DNA from 3 places in the Rhizobium sp. WYCCWR 11146 genome. Region 2 is predicted to be linked to each of the others. Evidence: riboswitches for the same ligand, from Rfam matches in the RefSeq annotation. Region 2 holds a riboswitch; each other region holds the start of a gene.
The links. Region 2 has a riboswitch for FMN ahead of ribB (3,4-dihydroxy-2-butanone-4-phosphate synthase). Riboswitches for the same ligand answer to the same signal wherever they lie in the genome.
Positions count from the first base shown of each region.

Region 1: it holds a riboswitch for FMN, as region 2 does, so the genes downstream of both, HX899_RS20090 (6,7-dimethyl-8-ribityllumazine synthase) here and ribB (3,4-dihydroxy-2-butanone-4-phosphate synthase) in region 2, are expected to answer to the same signal.
Region 3: it holds a riboswitch for FMN, as region 2 does, so the genes downstream of both, HX899_RS33810 (DMT family transporter) here and ribB (3,4-dihydroxy-2-butanone-4-phosphate synthase) in region 2, are expected to answer to the same signal.

Region 1 covers NZ_JACCEY010000024.1:65,214-70,533, forward strand. The annotation lists gene HX899_RS20060 (LysR family transcriptional regulator) at 1-437, shown strand, start outside; gene HX899_RS20065 (antibiotic biosynthesis monooxygenase family protein) at 562-921, opposite strand; gene HX899_RS20070 (MarR family winged helix-turn-helix transcriptional regulator) at 1,020-1,496, shown strand; gene HX899_RS20075 (cytochrome b) at 1,477-2,010, shown strand; gene HX899_RS20080 (hypothetical protein) at 2,082-2,246, opposite strand; gene HX899_RS20085 (VOC family protein) at 2,273-2,962, opposite strand; gene HX899_RS20090 (6,7-dimethyl-8-ribityllumazine synthase) at 3,215-3,649, opposite strand; FMN riboswitch at 3,728-3,870, opposite strand; gene HX899_RS20095 (SRPBCC domain-containing protein) at 4,116-4,562, shown strand; gene HX899_RS20100 (GCG_CRPN prefix-to-repeats domain-containing protein) at 4,750-5,058, shown strand; gene HX899_RS20105 (hypothetical protein) at 5,168-5,320, opposite strand, start outside.
Region 2 covers NZ_JACCEY010000024.1:520,665-525,984, reverse strand. The annotation lists gene HX899_RS22365 (SDR family oxidoreductase) at 1-761, shown strand, start outside; gene HX899_RS22360 (glucose 1-dehydrogenase) at 1,046-1,828, shown strand; FMN riboswitch at 2,023-2,173, shown strand; gene ribB (3,4-dihydroxy-2-butanone-4-phosphate synthase) at 2,300-2,935, shown strand; gene HX899_RS22350 (SDR family oxidoreductase) at 3,022-3,789, opposite strand; gene HX899_RS22345 (DMT family transporter) at 4,117-5,025, shown strand; gene mobA (molybdenum cofactor guanylyltransferase MobA) at 5,035-5,320, shown strand, end outside.
Region 3 covers NZ_JACCEY010000043.1:143,440-148,759, forward strand. The annotation lists gene HX899_RS33805 (esterase-like activity of phytase family protein) at 1-1,188, opposite strand, end outside; gene HX899_RS33810 (DMT family transporter) at 1,272-2,171, opposite strand; FMN riboswitch at 2,263-2,417, opposite strand; gene hupB (DNA-binding protein HupB) at 2,540-2,815, opposite strand; gene lon (endopeptidase La) at 3,022-5,320, opposite strand, start outside.

The DNA of each region.
Region 1 (5,320 bases), 460 kb from region 2:
GCTCCTGGCACGGCACAGAGGCGCTACGTCTGTTCGACGCTCCGCTCTCTCCTCTGTGCACGCCCAAATTGGCCGAGCGTTTGAGGTCGCCTGCAGACCTGGTCGAGGCGACGCTTTTGCGGAGCTACAGGGCGGACGAATGGAGCACCTGGTTTGCGGCAGCGAACATTCCTCCGGCGGCGCAGATAAACGCAGGTATCGTCTTCGACTCTTCCCTCGCCATGATGGAGGCGGCCCTGCAAGGACTGGGGATCGCTCTGGCGCCGCCGTCGATGTTTTCCAGACATCTATCCTCGGGGGCTATAAGGCAACCTTTTCCTACAACCATATCGTTGGGGAGCTACTGGCTAACCCGACTGCAATCGAGGCCGCCAACAGCGGCCATGCTCGCATTTTCCGATTGGATAACGTCGCAGATGTCTCCCGCATCGCAATGACGGCTTCCGGCGAGCCGGAGGCCGAGATCATCCCGACGCTCAAGGACTTGGCCGTCGAGGCTCGTGCCCTTCAGCCCGTTGGTCAAGGGAGCTCCTCCGACATGCTCCACCACCGCCGCTTTGCTTACGCCACACAGATGCCTGGCACGGCGACCTTCTGGAAGAGATGCGGGGAGGCGACCGCCGAGGACGGATAGTCCGAGAGCTTCGCCCGAAACTCCGGATGCGAGAATGCGGCCCGGAAGTCGGCGGTCGATTCCCAGACGGCATAATTGAGATAAGCAGGACTTTCGCCGATGGCGCGATGCATCTGGGTCGAGACGAAGCCAGGCTGCCGTTTCATGAAGGCCGCATCGGCCTGCCAGGCATCAAGGAAGGCCTGCTCGTCGGCCTTGTCGAGCGTGAAAAGGTTGATGAGGACGATCGCGGAGGCATCGATCGCGATTTGGCGATCGATCGGGAAGGCGGGGTCCATCGGGCGCATGAGCGACTCCATCTGATTTGGTTACATGATGTCAATCTGGTGATACGGATACATATTCAATTTGACACTATGATGTCAATATAGCTATATGGTGACAAATGCACGAACCCCAACGCACCCCGGCCGGAACAGCTTTGACCGACCTCATTCTGGATCTCTTCCGGCTCAACAACCGGATGATCAACGCGGGCGACAAGCTCGTCGACGGGCTCGGCCTGACCAGCGCCCGCTGGCATGTCCTCGGCACCGTCGCCACGGCAGGCCGGCCGCAGCCGGTCGCGTGGCTGGCGCGCGACATGGGCGCCAACCGCCAGAACGTTCAGCGTATCGTCAACGATCTGGAGAAGGAGGGGCTTCTGGCGTTCCAACCCAACCCGCACCACCGACGGGCACAACTCGTCGTGCTGACGGACAAGGGAAACCAGGCATATGAAATCGCCATGCGCCTGCAGGCCCCGTGGGTCGACATGCTCTCGGAAGGGCTTCAGGTCGAGGATCTCAAAACCACGCATGCCGTCATGAAGGCGCTGCGCAACAAACTGGAAGGACATGGAGATGTTGAAGAGCAGGCCTGATCGCTATGGCGCAATAGCGGTCTCGATCCACTGGCTGAGTGCGGTTCTGATCCTGGCACTGCTCGGCTCCGGCTTCCGGGCTGCCAACGCCATGGACGCCGCGACCAAGGCCGGGCTGTTGCGTTTCCACATTCCGATGGCGATCGTCGTCCTGCTTCTAACGGCTCTTCGCATTGTCTGGTGGTGGCGTTTCGATCGTAAGCCTGCGCCGGTGCCGGCATCGCCTCGCTGGCAGGAGCGCCTTGCGGGCTTTGTTCACGTCGCCTTCTACATTTTCATTCTCGGCATGGTCGCCAGCGGCATCGGGATGATGATCCTCAGTGGCGCTGCTCCCGCCATCTTCGAGGCAGCCGGCGCCACGCTGCCTGATTTCACCGCCTATCCGCCGCGTGGCCCGCATGGGTTCGGCGCCTTCCTGCTTGTCGGCCTGCTGGTCTTCCATGCCGGTGCCGCGCTCTATCACCAGTTTGTCCGCGGCGATCACCTGCTGCGGCGGATGTGGTATGGCGGCTGAGATCCCGCCGCGTTCGATGTCAAATGTTTGGCTTCTCGAAGATCTGTCAGGCGGCCGCGTTCGGGCCTGACTCAGGAGACGCAGATCGCCACGCCGGCAACGAGCTGGCCAGTGCCACGCCCAATTCGACGATCGACGATCAGCGGGACCGGCTCGACGGTATGGTGACCGCTGTGCACCAAGAAGGCGCGATGAAGCGCCGCGCCGTTGCCGCCGAGACGCTTCTCAAATGTCACCGTCTGCGTGATGCCGCCGCCCTTGCCTATAAGGGCAGCTGCTTGCCGGCCTGTTCGCTGACCATGTATTCGGCGTACCAGTCCGGCCAGTTCTCGTCGTGTTTGCCGCCGTTTCGCTTCTCGTGTTCACCGTGCGCGGTCGCCGCACGGCGCATGGCTGACGCGAGATCGGTTGAGTTGGTGAATGTCGTCCCGTCGGCGTCGATGCGTCCTGGCAGGCGCGTGGTGACTTCCTGGAACAGCCAGCCGTTGCCATCGGGATCCTTGAAGGAGGCGAAAGAACGGTAGCTGCGGTGATCGGGATCGCGGCCGGCAATGCGGAGCCGCCCGAACAGATAGGGTTCGTCCTTGCCGGCATAGACGCCGGCCGCGTCATGGAACACTTCGCTGACCTCGACGCCGCGGGCGATGAGATCGCGGCGGGCGGCCTCGATGTCGGAGACGATAAGATAGAGCCCCTGGGCGGAACCGGGGGCGGCGGCCGTGACGTTCTTGCCGAAGATGATCGCGCAGCCGGAGCCCGGCGGCGTAAATTGGATCACCCGAAAATCGGCATCATTGGCGAAGTCGGCGTCGAGCCGCCAACCCAGGCCGTCGTAAAAGCGCTTGGCGCGGTCGACATCGGAAACAGGGATGACGACGACCTCGAGCTTGGTGTCGACGGGATGTGTTTTCGGGGTCTGCATGGGGGTTTCGCTGCGCAGTGCATTGCTCATCTTAAGCTCCTTGGGGTTTTGGATGCCTTGAGAATTGCTGACGCGTGACGACCGAAGTTGACCACGGCGCGGTGAGGCCGTCGAATCAATTATTCTGTCTGATTTGACCGGTATTGGCGGATTCCGCGGCGACGCTAGGCGCGCCGCTCCCGATCCGCGGGGGTTGGCAAGGTCATGTCGATCTGAGTGGTCGACGGCGGGATTGGCCCGCCGTCTTCATCGGCTGTTGTTGTTCTGCTCGTCGAGCCGCTTTCACGCAGCGAGAGCGGCGCGGGTTTTGCCGATCGTCAGTGCCGCCTTTGCTGCCTCGCGCCCTTTCTCGACGAAATGTGAGCGGTAGATCTGCTTATGGTGCTCGGTTTCCTGATACTGATGCGGCGTCAGCGAAACCGACAGTACCGGCACACCGGTATCCATGCCGGCGCGCATCAGCCCATCGACGACGGCCTGGGCGACGAATTCGTGGCGGTAAATTCCGCCGTCGACGACGAAGGCCGCGGCAATGACGGCGCCGTAGCGCCCAGTTGCGGCAAGATCGCGGGAAAGCAGCGGCATTTCGAATGCGCCGGGAACATCGAACACGTCGACCTGCTCGGGCGGAACGAGCTGGTAGAAGCCCTCAAGGGCGCGGTCGACGATGTCGGCGTGCCAGCTGGCTTTGACGAAGGCGTAGCGGGTGGGTGTCACGGTAATCTCCTTTGGCGAACAGACACATCACCCAAGGCGATCACGAACGTTCCCGACAGCCGCAAGGGCGGCAGGAACGCACGTTCTCTTTCATCCGGACTATGACCGTCGGCTCAGGCATCTCACCTGATCTGCTGACCCTTCCTGAGAAGGCGCTCGCGGGCTCGCAATCAAAATTGCATACCGCCGGTAGGGACTTTCACCCCGCCCTGAGAACGGCGCGAACAATAGGGGGAAGGTGACGGGCTGGCAATAGGTCGAAATGCATTCGCGGCGGGAGCTGGATCAGGGCTCCCGACGCGGCGATTTCGCTTGTTCGTCGATCGCGACGGGCAAGCCACTTGCGGAGGATGGGCTCGCGCCTACATGCTCCCATTGAGGACATTCACGTCAGAATAGCACGGCAGGACAGGATGCGCCGCTCCACCGGAGGCGGGCAGGGCCGTGGCAACTATGGGAGAGAGAGATGCAAGACCCCTTCGTCGTCCGCCGCGAGGCGCATATCGCGGCGCCGCCGGCCGCGGTGTTCGCGTTGATGACCGACCCGGAAAAGATCCTGCGCTGGATGGGAACGGAGGCGCAGGTCGAGCCGCAGCCCGGCGGGCTCTATCTCGTCAACGTTACCGGTGCCCGCTTTGCACGCGGCTCGTTTCGTGAGGTGGTGCCGGTTCATCGCCTTGCCTACAGCTTCGGCTGGGACGGCAGCGAGGTGGTGCCGCCGGGGTCGAGCCTGGTCGAGATCGATCTGATCGAGCAGGGAGGCGGAACGCTGCTGCGGCTCACCCATAGCGGCCTGCCGAGCGCCGAGCAATGCGCCGGCCATGCGGAGGGCTGGGCACATTATCTCGGACGGCTGACCGAGGTTGCTGCCGGGGGTGATCCGGGTCCCGACCCTTTTTACGGCAGGACATGAACAATTCTTGCGGGCGGCGGGGGCGTCTCTGAAGGCGCTTGGCGTTGCGACAACAGCGGTCGGCGAGCGCTCAGACCGGCCGTGCGGAAGCGCTTCTTTTTCTCCCGCAAACATGAACGCGCAGTTCATCTCCAGTTCAATTTGGCGGTCATAAGCTGTGGACGGCTGGATTGAAATGGAGTTCTCGATGAAGGCACTTTCTATCGCGGCTGCCTTGCTCGCTGGCAGCCTCTCGTTCGGCACAGCGCAGGCGATGCCGATGGGGACAATCAATGTCCAGAGCAATATCACAACGGTCGACTACGCGTGCGGTCGCGGCTGGCATCTGACGCGCTGGGGCGAATGCCGGCGAAACTGGCGCCGCCCGCCGCCGGTCGCTTTTTACGGTGGCCCGCCGCGAGGGGGCTGGGAACGGCGTCACCGGCATTGGGATGGCCCGCGCTGGCGCCATGAGCGGCGTTGGGATCGCGACCGCCGTTGGCGGGATGATGACTAAGGGTCTCGCTTAGATGGACGAAGGCCGGAGCGATTTTCGCCCGGCCTTTTCTGATGAGACAGGTTCGCCGACGCTGACCGGCAGCGTCCTCCCGATTTGTTCGATACGGTCAGATCCTGCTGACGAGCCAGTACTTGTCGTCGATCAGCTCCTCGAGTTCGACGGGATCCTTGACGCCGAATTCGAACCATTCGACGAGTTCCTTCGCCTTGCGGCTGCTCTCCTCTGCCGTCAGCTCGACCTGATATCTTTCGCACCATCG
Region 2 (5,320 bases):
AGCTTTTCGATCTCAGCGGCCAGGTTGCCATCGTTACCGGAGCCGGAAGCGGCATTGGGCAGCGCATTGCCATCGGCCTTGCGCAATGCGGGGCGGACGTGGCGTTGCTCGACCGTCGAACCGACGACGGGCTGGCCAAGACGGCTGAACATATTCGCGCCGCCGGCCGCCGCTCGATCCAGATCGCGGCGGATGTCACGAGCAAATCTTCCCTTGGAGATGCCGTAGCACGGACCGAAGCCGATCTCGGCCCATTGACACTTGCAGTCAACGCTGCAGGCATCGCTAACGCGAACGCAGCGGAAGAAATGGAGGAGGACCAATATCAGACGTTGATGGATATCAACCTGAAAGGCGTCTTTCTTTCCTGCCAGGCAGAGGCTCGCGCCATGCTGAAGAATGGGCGCGGCTCCATCGTCAACATCGCTTCCATGTCGGGTGTGATCGTAAACCGGGGGCTGAGCCAAGCGCACTATAACGCCTCCAAGGCGGGCGTGATCCATATGTCGAAGTCCATGGCGATGGAATGGGTCGACCGCGGCATTCGCGTCAACACCATCTCCCCCGGATACACGGCAACGCCCATGAACACCCGTCCGGAGATGGTCCACCAGACCAAGCTCTTCGAAGAGCAGACGCCGATGCAGCGCATGGCAGCGGTGGACGAGATGGTAGGCCCGGCGGTGTTTCTGCTGTCGAATGCAGCAAGTTTCGTGACCGGCGTCGATCTTCTTGTCGATGGCGGTTTCTGCTGCTGGTGATGCGATGAGAAAGCTCATTGCCGCCGCTGGAAAGTGACCGGTCTCGCTTCCTCCCTGGCTGAGATCGAGGCGCTGAAGGGACTAACGGGCAAGACGGCGTGCGATATCGCCGTCTGCCCGCCCTTCACGCCGATCGAACGGGCTGTCTAACGGACGGAGGGCTCGGGCGTCGTCATCGGCGCTAAAGGCTGCCTGAATTTGCGACAACCGGTTGAGATCCAATAATGATCGCATGGTAGGTCGCACCCAGATTTGCTGTTTATCGAGTGACACAAGGAAAGAGCATGAAACGCTTTGAGCAGAAGACTGTCGTCATTACCGGGGGCAGTCGCGGCATCGGCGCCGCCATCGCCAGACGCTTTGCGCGCGAAGGCGCCAATCTCGTCGTCTCGGCCAATGAGGAGCTGGTCCACGGCGTTGCCGAACAGATCCGAACCGAAGGCGGCAAGGCGATCTCCTTCATCGGCGATGTCACCGACAAGGCAAGCGTCACCGCCCTCTATGATGCCGCCGAGAAGGAATTCGGCTCGGTCGACGTTTCGATCCAGAATGCCGGCGTCATCACCATCGCCCGCGTCGAGGACCTGACCGAAAACGAGTGGGACAAGGTCATGGCCGTCAACACCAAGGGCGTCTTCCTCTGCGCCCAGGAGGCAATATCAAGAATGCGCAAGCACAAGCGCGGCGGCCGCATCATCAACACCGCTTCCGGCCAAGCCCGCGACGGCTTCATCTACACCCCGCATTATGCCGCCTCGAAAATGGGCGTCGTCGGAATCACCCAGAGCCTGGCCAAGGAAGTCGCGACCGAGAAGATCACCGTCAACGCCTTCTGCCCCGGCATCATCGAGACCGACATGTGGGCCTATAACGACCAGGCCTGGGGCAAGCTGCTCGGCAACTACGCCCCCGGCGAACTGATGAAGGAATGGGTCGAAGGCATCCCGATGAAACGGGCCGGCTCCGGCGAAGATGTCGCCGGCCTGGTGACCTTCCTCGCCAGCGATGACGCTGCCTATATCACCGGCCAGACGATCAATGTCGACGGCGGCCTGATCATGTCCTGATGCAGGCGCCCAAATTGCGTAGCGGTTTTGGGACAACGACATGCATCGAACAAAGAGCAAACCACGAGCGAAGTGCGGAAGGCGACACGGTCGTCGCCTCTGTGTGAACAGTGTGTCCATCGGCGTTAGGGCAGCTTTGCATTTTTGCCTGGTCGAGTGACCTTGCCATCCGCCTGTTTTTGGTCCTATCTTTGAAGTGTTCTCAGGGCGGGGTGTAATTCCCCACCGGCGGTATCAGGAGCAATCCTGGAGCCCGCGAGCGCTTCCGGCACCTCCTGTCGGAAGGTCAGCAGATCCGGTGAGATGCCGGAGCCGACGGTATAGTCCGGATGGAAGAGGACAACACGGGCAGTCGCACTCCATCCTGGAGGCGGCTGACGTTTGTTCGCCCAAGGGCAGAAGGCTCGCTCACGGATTGAGCCGAGCAGACCATGTCAGTCCGCTGACATAACCCTTGAAAGGCCAGACAGCATGACTATCGCAACAATTGAAGATGCCATATCAGCCATTGCCAGCGGCAAGATGGTCGTCGTCGTCGACGACCAGAACCGGGAAAACGAGGGCGATATCGTGGTCGCGGCCGATGCCGTCACCCCGGAAACAATCGCCTTCATGATGACCCACGCCCGTGGTCTCGTCTGCATCGCCATGGAAGGCGAGCGTCTCGATGCGCTCGACATTCCGCTGATGGTGCCCAACAACACGGAATCGCACAAAACTGCCTTCACGGTCTCGGTTGATTATCTCAAGGGCACGACGACGGGCATTTCTGCGGCGGACCGCGCCGCCACCGTCCGCGCCCTGGTCGATGATCGCGCAAAGCCCGCCGATTTCGCCCGCCCCGGCCATATCTTTCCGCTGCGCGCCAATCCCCGCGGCGTGCTCGGCCGCCCTGGCCATACCGAAGCCGCCATCGATCTCGCCCGCCTTGCCGGAAGGGTCCCCGCCGGCGTCATCTGCGAAGTCGCCAACGACGACGGAACCATGTCTCGCCTGCCCGAACTCACGCTCTTCGCCGAACGCCACAACCTACCCCTCGTCACCATCGAGGATCTGATCGCCTATCTCGACCGCCAGGTAGTAAAAGACATACGCGAAGTCGCTTGATCGATGCCTTTGTTGCGGTGGCACAGCCCGCCGCAACTAAGAACGTGCCGAAGCGATGACCCTGAGGGCACCTTCCCTTGCCCACCCTATGTCCGGCTGATTGAAACGCCGCCATCGGCCAGCATCGCCGTGCCGGTCACGAAGCTCGACATGTCGGAGGCGAGGAAAAGCGCCGCATTGGCGATCTCTTCGGGTTGCGCCATGCGTTTCAGCGCATGCAGCCCCTCCACGAAGGCGAGCACCTCCGGCGTGGCATCAGGCGCGTTGGTAATGCTGGCGGGCGTGTCGGTGCCACCAGGAAGCAGTGCGTTGACGCGGATCTTCTGCGCTCCGAGTTCAGCGGCGAGCACCTGCACGAAGCCGATCAGCCCCGCCTTGCTCGCCGCATAGGCGGCCATGCCAGGCATACCGACGGTGTGGCCGACGAAAGTCGAGGTGAAGATCAGCGATCCGCCGCCTTTTCCCATCGCCGCCGACTGGTGTTTGGCGCCGAGGAAGGCGGCGGTGAGATTGGTCTCGATCGTCTCGCGCCAGCCCTCGAGCGACAGCCCGGCAACCGGCCCCATCTCACCGAGGATGCCGGCATTGTTGAAGGCGATGTCGAGCCGGCCAAAACGCGAGACCGCCGTTTCGACGAGCCTTGCCTGCAGCGCCTCGTTCCTGACATCGCCTGATATGGCGACGGCTTGACCACCCTCCGCCTCGATTTCCGCGATGACATCATCGAGCGCGTCCTGCCGCCGGCCGGTGACCACGAGCTTGGCGCCTTGCCGCGCAAAGAGTTTCGCCGCCGCGCGGCCGATGCCGGAGCTTGCGCCGGTGATGATGGCGATCTTGTCGTTGAGAAGTGTCATATCGGTCTCTCCTGGGTTGTTGCGAGATGTGAGATGCTCAAATATCAGGCGATGCAGCCACCCGATTCCCGCGCAAGAAGAGAAAAACGCCTATGGCCGAACCGGAAGGAGCGATGGCGCGTCCCCATCGCCGCCTTGATGGCCGTGCGGAAGTATCGGGATTCGCCTTATAAAACGGTGATTTGCGGCGATCTCACTCACACGCCTGCGTTGACGTCAGCGTTATTGTGCACCGCATCATCGATTTATGCTTTGTGTGACATTCATCCGATTCCCTTGATGCATCTTCGCGATTAAAAGGAGCGCACAGGTAACGGGAATCTCTTCATGCCGCGGTCACGCAATACTGAGGGCGCCATCTATATGAGTATGGCGATGGCCGGCTTTTCCGCGAGCGACGCTCTGTCCAAATCGGTGATCGGCTATATGAACGCTGGCGAAATCATGTTCCTGCGCGGCCTCTTCACCAGCCTGCTCGTCTATCTGATCGCCTGGAAAATGGGCGCGCTGCGTTCCTGGCGCATCATGCTGCAGCCGATGATCATTTTCAGGATCATCTGCGAGACGCTCTCCGCCGTCACCTATATCACCGCGCTCGGCATGATGCCGATCGCCAATGCCTCGGCGATCCTGCAATCGCTGCCACTGGTCGTCACCTTCGGCGCGGCGCTCTTCTTTGGCGAGCCGGTCGGCTGGCGGCGCTGGTCGGCGATCCTCGTCGGCCTCGTCGGCGTGATGATCATCATTCGTCCCGGCCCTGAGGGATTCACCGCCGCCGCCCTCCTCTGCGTCGCCGCGGTGCTGACGACGGCCGGCCGCGATCTCGCCACCCGGAGCATCAGTCCGGAGATTCCCTCGCTGATGATAACCGTCATCACCGCCATATCAGCCTCCTTCTTCGGTGCGCTGCTCATTCCGGTGCTTGGCGGCTGGCAGCCGGTCAGCGCCACCGCGCTTGGTCATCTCGTGCTCGCATCGGTGCTGGTGCTCGTTGGCTATCAGTCGGTCATCCTCGCCATGCGCACTGGCGAAATCTCTTTCGTCGCGCCGTTCCGCTATACCAGCCTGATCTTCTCTTCTGTGCTCGGCTTCTTTTTCTTCGCCGAAGTGCCTGACAGCTGGACGCTCGTGGGGGCTGCGATCGTCATCGCCTCCGGCCTCTATACGTTCTATCGTGAGGCCAAGCGCCGCGTGTCGCCGATCGCGCAGGAATCCGCGCCGCGCGCGCCGGTTTGAGGAAGGATGATGGCTGAATTCTCATTGGATAAATCTCAAATAGCGGGCGTCGTGCTGGCCGGCGGCCGCTCACAGCGCATGGGCCGCGACAAGGCGGGCGTGATGCTCGGGGCCGAGAGCCTGCTCCACCATGTGCTGACCCGCCTCTCGCAGCAGGCCCCGCTCGTTGCCGTCAACGCCGATGCCGCCGCCGAGAGCGTGCCTGTCGTTCCCGACCGTTTTCGCGGCAAGGCCGGGCCGATGGCCGGTATCCATGCGGCCATGGTCTATGCCGCCGGCCTGCCGTCGACCACCC
Region 3 (5,320 bases), on a different contig from region 2:
TTCCGGCGAAATGCCTGATGGCAGCAGTTGGACGAGTTCGGGATCGGCGCCGGTATCTTTGAAAACGCCGACCACCGAGGCGCGCTCGGCGAGCAGGAAGAAATATTGGTCGTCGCCGAACTTGGCGGCTTCGAGGCCTTCCGGCTCGACGCCCTTCGATCCCGAGCGGCTTTCCGGATAGTGGCCGATATGGGTGACGGCGCGTTCGAAGGAGGCGCCCGATTCGTAGAGAAGCTTGCCCGTCTTATCGAAGATGGTGAAGCCGCGCGAGCCGCCCTGGTAGTCGCCTTCATTGGCAACGACGAGGCGGTTGTCGTCCAGCCACTTCACGGCGTCGGGCTCGCGCAGCACACCTTTGGCTTCGCCTGAGAATTTCAGGGCGCCGTCACGCTTGGTGTCGATACCGGTGAGATCGACGCTGCCGGCGGAGAAATGCGTCTTCACTTCAGCCGTGTTGGCGTCGATGATGACGATCTCGTTGTTTTCCTGCAGCGTCAGGGCAATCTCGTTCAGGCCGTTGAAGGCGACGAATTCCGGCTCCGGATCCTCCGGGGCGACGCCGGTAAGCCCGGTCAGCGTCACGTGCTTGATGGTGCCGCAATCGACGGTGCCGTTCTTGACCTGGAAGACGACGAGATCGCCGGCCGGCATCTGCGGGATCTTGCCGTCATTGACGTCTTCGTCGCGCTCATTTTCGATTGCGATGGTGCCGAGCGTCTTGTCCTTGTTGAGGGCGATCGAATCCGGCTGACCACCGAGATCGCACGTGTTTTCGATCTTCTTGGTCGCCACGTCGACGATCGCCAGACGGCCCGAGGGCTTCGCCTTGCTTTCGGAGGTGTTGACGGCAACCAGCGCCTTGCCGGCGCTCGAGGTGACCGAAGTCGGCTCGCCGTCCATCATCAGCGCGCCGCCTGCCTTGGGGGCCTTGGCATCGGTAATGTCGATAAAGCCGATCGCGCCGAGCGGGCTGTCGCTATAGATCAGCGTGTTGCCGTCGTCGGTCGCGGTGATGATCTCGGCGGAGCTCACCGAAAGCTTGTCCTTGTCGGCCGGCAGGTTCTCTGCGACCGGGAAGGAAGCGATGCGGTTGAAAACCGGCTCGGCCGCGGCCGGAAAGGCTACCGATGCGAGAAGCACGGCAGCAAGCGCTGCGCTGCGCGATGAAATTGTCATGAAATCCCCCATGTGTCGAACATTCGAAACATGAGTTTTCTGCGGGAGCCGCATGACAGAGGCATGACAGATGCGGCATTTTGCGTCAAATCATGTCAGGCAAGTTTCCGCTCCCGGCGCATCTCGTTTCGCATGATGAACAGCGAAGCAGACAGGATGAGAGCCGCTCCCAGCCAGAGGTAACCCGCCGGCGCATAGCCGAAGAACAGCCAACCGGCCAGCACGTTCAACGGCAGCTTCAGATCGTCGAACGGCTGGACGTAGGCGGCATCCGCTGCGGCATAGGCAAGCGTCAGGAAATACTGCGCTACGGCAGTCAGCAGCCCCGCCAGCAGGAACAGAGCAAGGGTTGCGCCCGTCGGCACTGCAAAGCCTGCCGCAAGCGCCAGCCCGCCGTTTATCGGCGTCAGCAGAACGAGCAGCCAGACGGTGATCGTCTCCGGCCGTTCGATGCCTGTCAGGCTCTTGGTGATCAGCGACGAGGCGCCCCACAGCAGCGCCGAAAGCACAGGCAAGAGAGCCGCCCAGCCAAAACCATCAGACCATGGCTGCAGAATGATCATCGCTCCGGTGAAGCCCGCCGCCGTCGCTGCCCAGCGGGCCGGGCCGACGCGCTCACCCAGAAAAAGCCGGGCGCCCAGAATGATGAAGAAGGGCGAGGTCATCACCAGTGCGATCGCCTGCCAGATCGGCACCGCGGCAAGGCCGGCGACCCAAGCCTCGACGCCGAGCGCGGCAAGCACGACGCGCGCAAGGTGACGCCAGGGATAGCGCGTGCGCATCGCCGCAAGGCCGAGCCTCTTCAGGAACGGCAGCGAAAACAGGAAGGCGAAGCCATATTGCCAGAAGGCTGCCGACGCCGAGGGAAAGGCAAGCTTCATCGTCAGCCATTGGGTGACGACGTTGAGAAGCGAAAAGGCAATGCCGGCAAGGACCATCCAGAGTGCCCCGACAACGGCGCGGGATGGCTCGACGGCAACGGAAGTCTGATTCATGTCTTTCATCCATAAAAGGGACCAACATAAATCAGGACGCATGAACCCCGACAGGCGACACAGGGCAACCCCTGCCCTTCGCACGGCCGACGCTCATTCTCTTCCATCCGGACTTTAACCGTCGGCTCCGGAATCGCACCGGATCTGCTGACCCTTCCCCCGCTTGGACACGAGAGAAGGCGCTCGCGGGCTCAGGCCGAAACCCTTACCGCCGGTGGGGAGTTTCACCCCGCCCTGAGAACAGAAACGTCGTAGATTAAAGCCCGGGCGACAGCAAGGCCCGCCAAGCAAAAGGGGTCCGGCAAAGCCGAACCCCTCTTAAATCCTGCACAACCGGTCTCGTTTCCGGCTGGTGGGATAATCTCAGATCAGCCGTTGACGGCGTCCTTCAGGCCCTTGCCGGGCGTGAATTTCGGCACGTTGCGAGCCGGAATGTCGACTTCAGCGCCCGTCGACGGGTTACGGCCCTTCGATGCGGCACGATGAGAAACGGTGAAGCTGCCGAAACCCGCGAGGCGAATGTCGCCCTTGTTCTTGAGTTCAGCCTGGACAACGTCGAAAACCGCGTCAACAGCGGAAGCCGCGTCAGACTTCGTCAGTCCTGCCTTTTCGGCTACTGCGGACACGAGTTCATTCTTGTTCATGTTTCCACCCCTTTCTAAATGGTATGAAACGACTCAAAAGTAAGCTAGGCGCAGAATAGGTTTCATCAGGCCCGCCGAAAACCCAAAAGCCCTGCAAATCAAGGAAAAGCAAGCGTCTACATGACGTTTTCACAAAAAAGGCTGGCGTTTCCGCCAGCCTTTTTCCGTGTTTTGGGCCAATTGGGCATAAATGTGGCAAAGGCCACTCAATGCGCTATGGTTGCGCCTGTCTCATCGAGGCCTTCGACCGATGTGATGACCGGCGTTTCCACCGTGCCATCCCATTCGATCGGCTCCGGCCGCCGGATCAGCGCATGCTTGATCACCTCGCCCATGCGGGATACCGGGATGATCTCCATGTTGTTCTTCACGTTGTCAGGAATCTCCGCCAGGTCCTTGGCGTTTTCCTCCGGAATCAGCACCTTCTTGATGCCGCCGCGAAGCGCTGCGAGCAGCTTTTCCTTGAGACCACCGATCGGCAGCACACGGCCACGAAGGGTGATTTCGCCGGTCATGGCCACATGCCTGTCCACTGGAATGCCGGTCATGATCGAGACGATCGCGGTTGCCATGGCGACGCCTGCCGAGGGGCCATCCTTCGGCGTCGCGCCTTCCGGCACGTGCACGTGGATATCGCTCTTGTCGAAGCGCGGCGGCTCGATGCCGAAATCGACAGCGCGCGAGCGGACATAGGAGGCCGCTGCCGAGATCGATTCCTTCATGACTTCCTTCAGATTGCCGGTGACGGTCATGCGGCCCTTGCCCGGCATCATCACGCCTTCGATGGTCAGCAGTTCGCCACCGACTTCCGTCCAGGCAAGACCGGTCACGACGCCGACCTGATCCTCGCCCTCTGCTTCGCCATGGCGGAAGCGCGGGACGCCCAGATAGTCGGAGATGTTGGCAGCCGTCACGTGAACGGCCTTCGTCTTGCCCTTGATGATCTCGGTGACCGCCTTGCGGGCGAGTTTCATCAGCTCGCGCTCGAAGTTGCGGACGCCGGCTTCGCGGGTATACTGCTGGCTGATCGACATCAGGGCGTCGTCGCTGACCGAGAATTCTTCCGGCTGCAACGCATGTTCCTTGATGGCCTTCGGCAGCAGGTGCCGCTTGGCGATTTCGCGCTTTTCATCCTCGGTGTAGCCGGCGATACGGATAATCTCCATGCGATCCATCAGAGGCGCTGGAATATTCAGCGTATTTGCCGTCGTGATGAACATCACATCCGACAGGTCGTATTCGACTTCCAGATAGTGGTCCATAAAGGTCATGTTCTGGGCCGGATCGAGCACTTCGAGCAGGGCCGAGGACGGATCACCGCGATAGTCCTGGCCGAGTTTGTCGATCTCGTCGAGCAGGAAGAGCGGGTTGGACTTCTTCGCCTTCTTCATCGACTGGATGACCTTGCCGGGCATCGAGCCAATATAGGTGCGGCGGTGACCGCGGATTTCGGCTTCGTCGCGAACGCCGCCAAGCGCCATGCGGACATACTCACGGCCGGTCGCCTTGGCGATCGACTGGGCGAGCGAGGTCTTGCCGACGCCCGGAGGACCGACGAGGCAGAGGATCGGGCCCTTGATCTTGGTGGCACGGGCCTGCACGGCCAGATATTCGACGATGCGCTCCTTGACCTTGTCGAGACCGAAGTGATCGGCTTCGAGGATCTTCTCGGCATTGTTGAGATCGGCCTTGATCTTCGACTTCTTGCCCCAGGGAATGCCGAGCAGCCAGTCCAGATAATTGCGCACGACGGTGGCTTCCGCCGACATCGGGCTCATCTGGCGCAGCTTCTTCAGTTCCGCATCGGCCTTTTCACGGGCTTCCTTGGACAGCTTGGTCTTGGAGATGCGCTCTTCCAGTTCGCTCATCTCGTCGCGGCCTTCCTCGCCGTCGCCGAGTTCCTTCTGGATCGCCTTCATCTGTTCATTGAGGTAGTATTCGCGCTGGGTCTTCTCCATCTGGCGCTTGACGCGCGAGCGGATGCGCTTTTCGACCTGCAGGACCGAGATCTCGCCTTCCATGAAGCCGAGGGCCTTTTCGAGGCGCTGTTTGACGCTGGTGGTCTCCAGCATCTCCTGCTTCTCGGTGATCTTGATCGACAGATGCGAGGCGACCGTATCGGCGAGCTTGGAATAGTCGTCGATCTGGCTTGCGGCGCCGACCACTTCGGGCGAAATCTTCTTGTTGAGCTTCACGTAGCTCTCGAATTCGGAGACGACCGAACGCGACAGGGCTTCCAGTTCGACCGGATCGTCATGCGGCTCCTCGAGCACATGGCCGAGCGCCTCGTAAAAATCCTCGCGGCTGGTATAAGTGTCGATCTCGGCGCGGGCGCGGCCTTCGACCAGAACCTTCACGGTGCCGTCGGGCAGCTTCAGGAGCTGCAGCACGTTCGCCACGGTGCCTACATTGTGGATCGCGGAAGGATCCGGATCGTCGTCGCTGGCGTTGATCTGCGTCACCAGCATGATCTGCTTGTCGGAACCCATGACCTCTTCGAGCGCA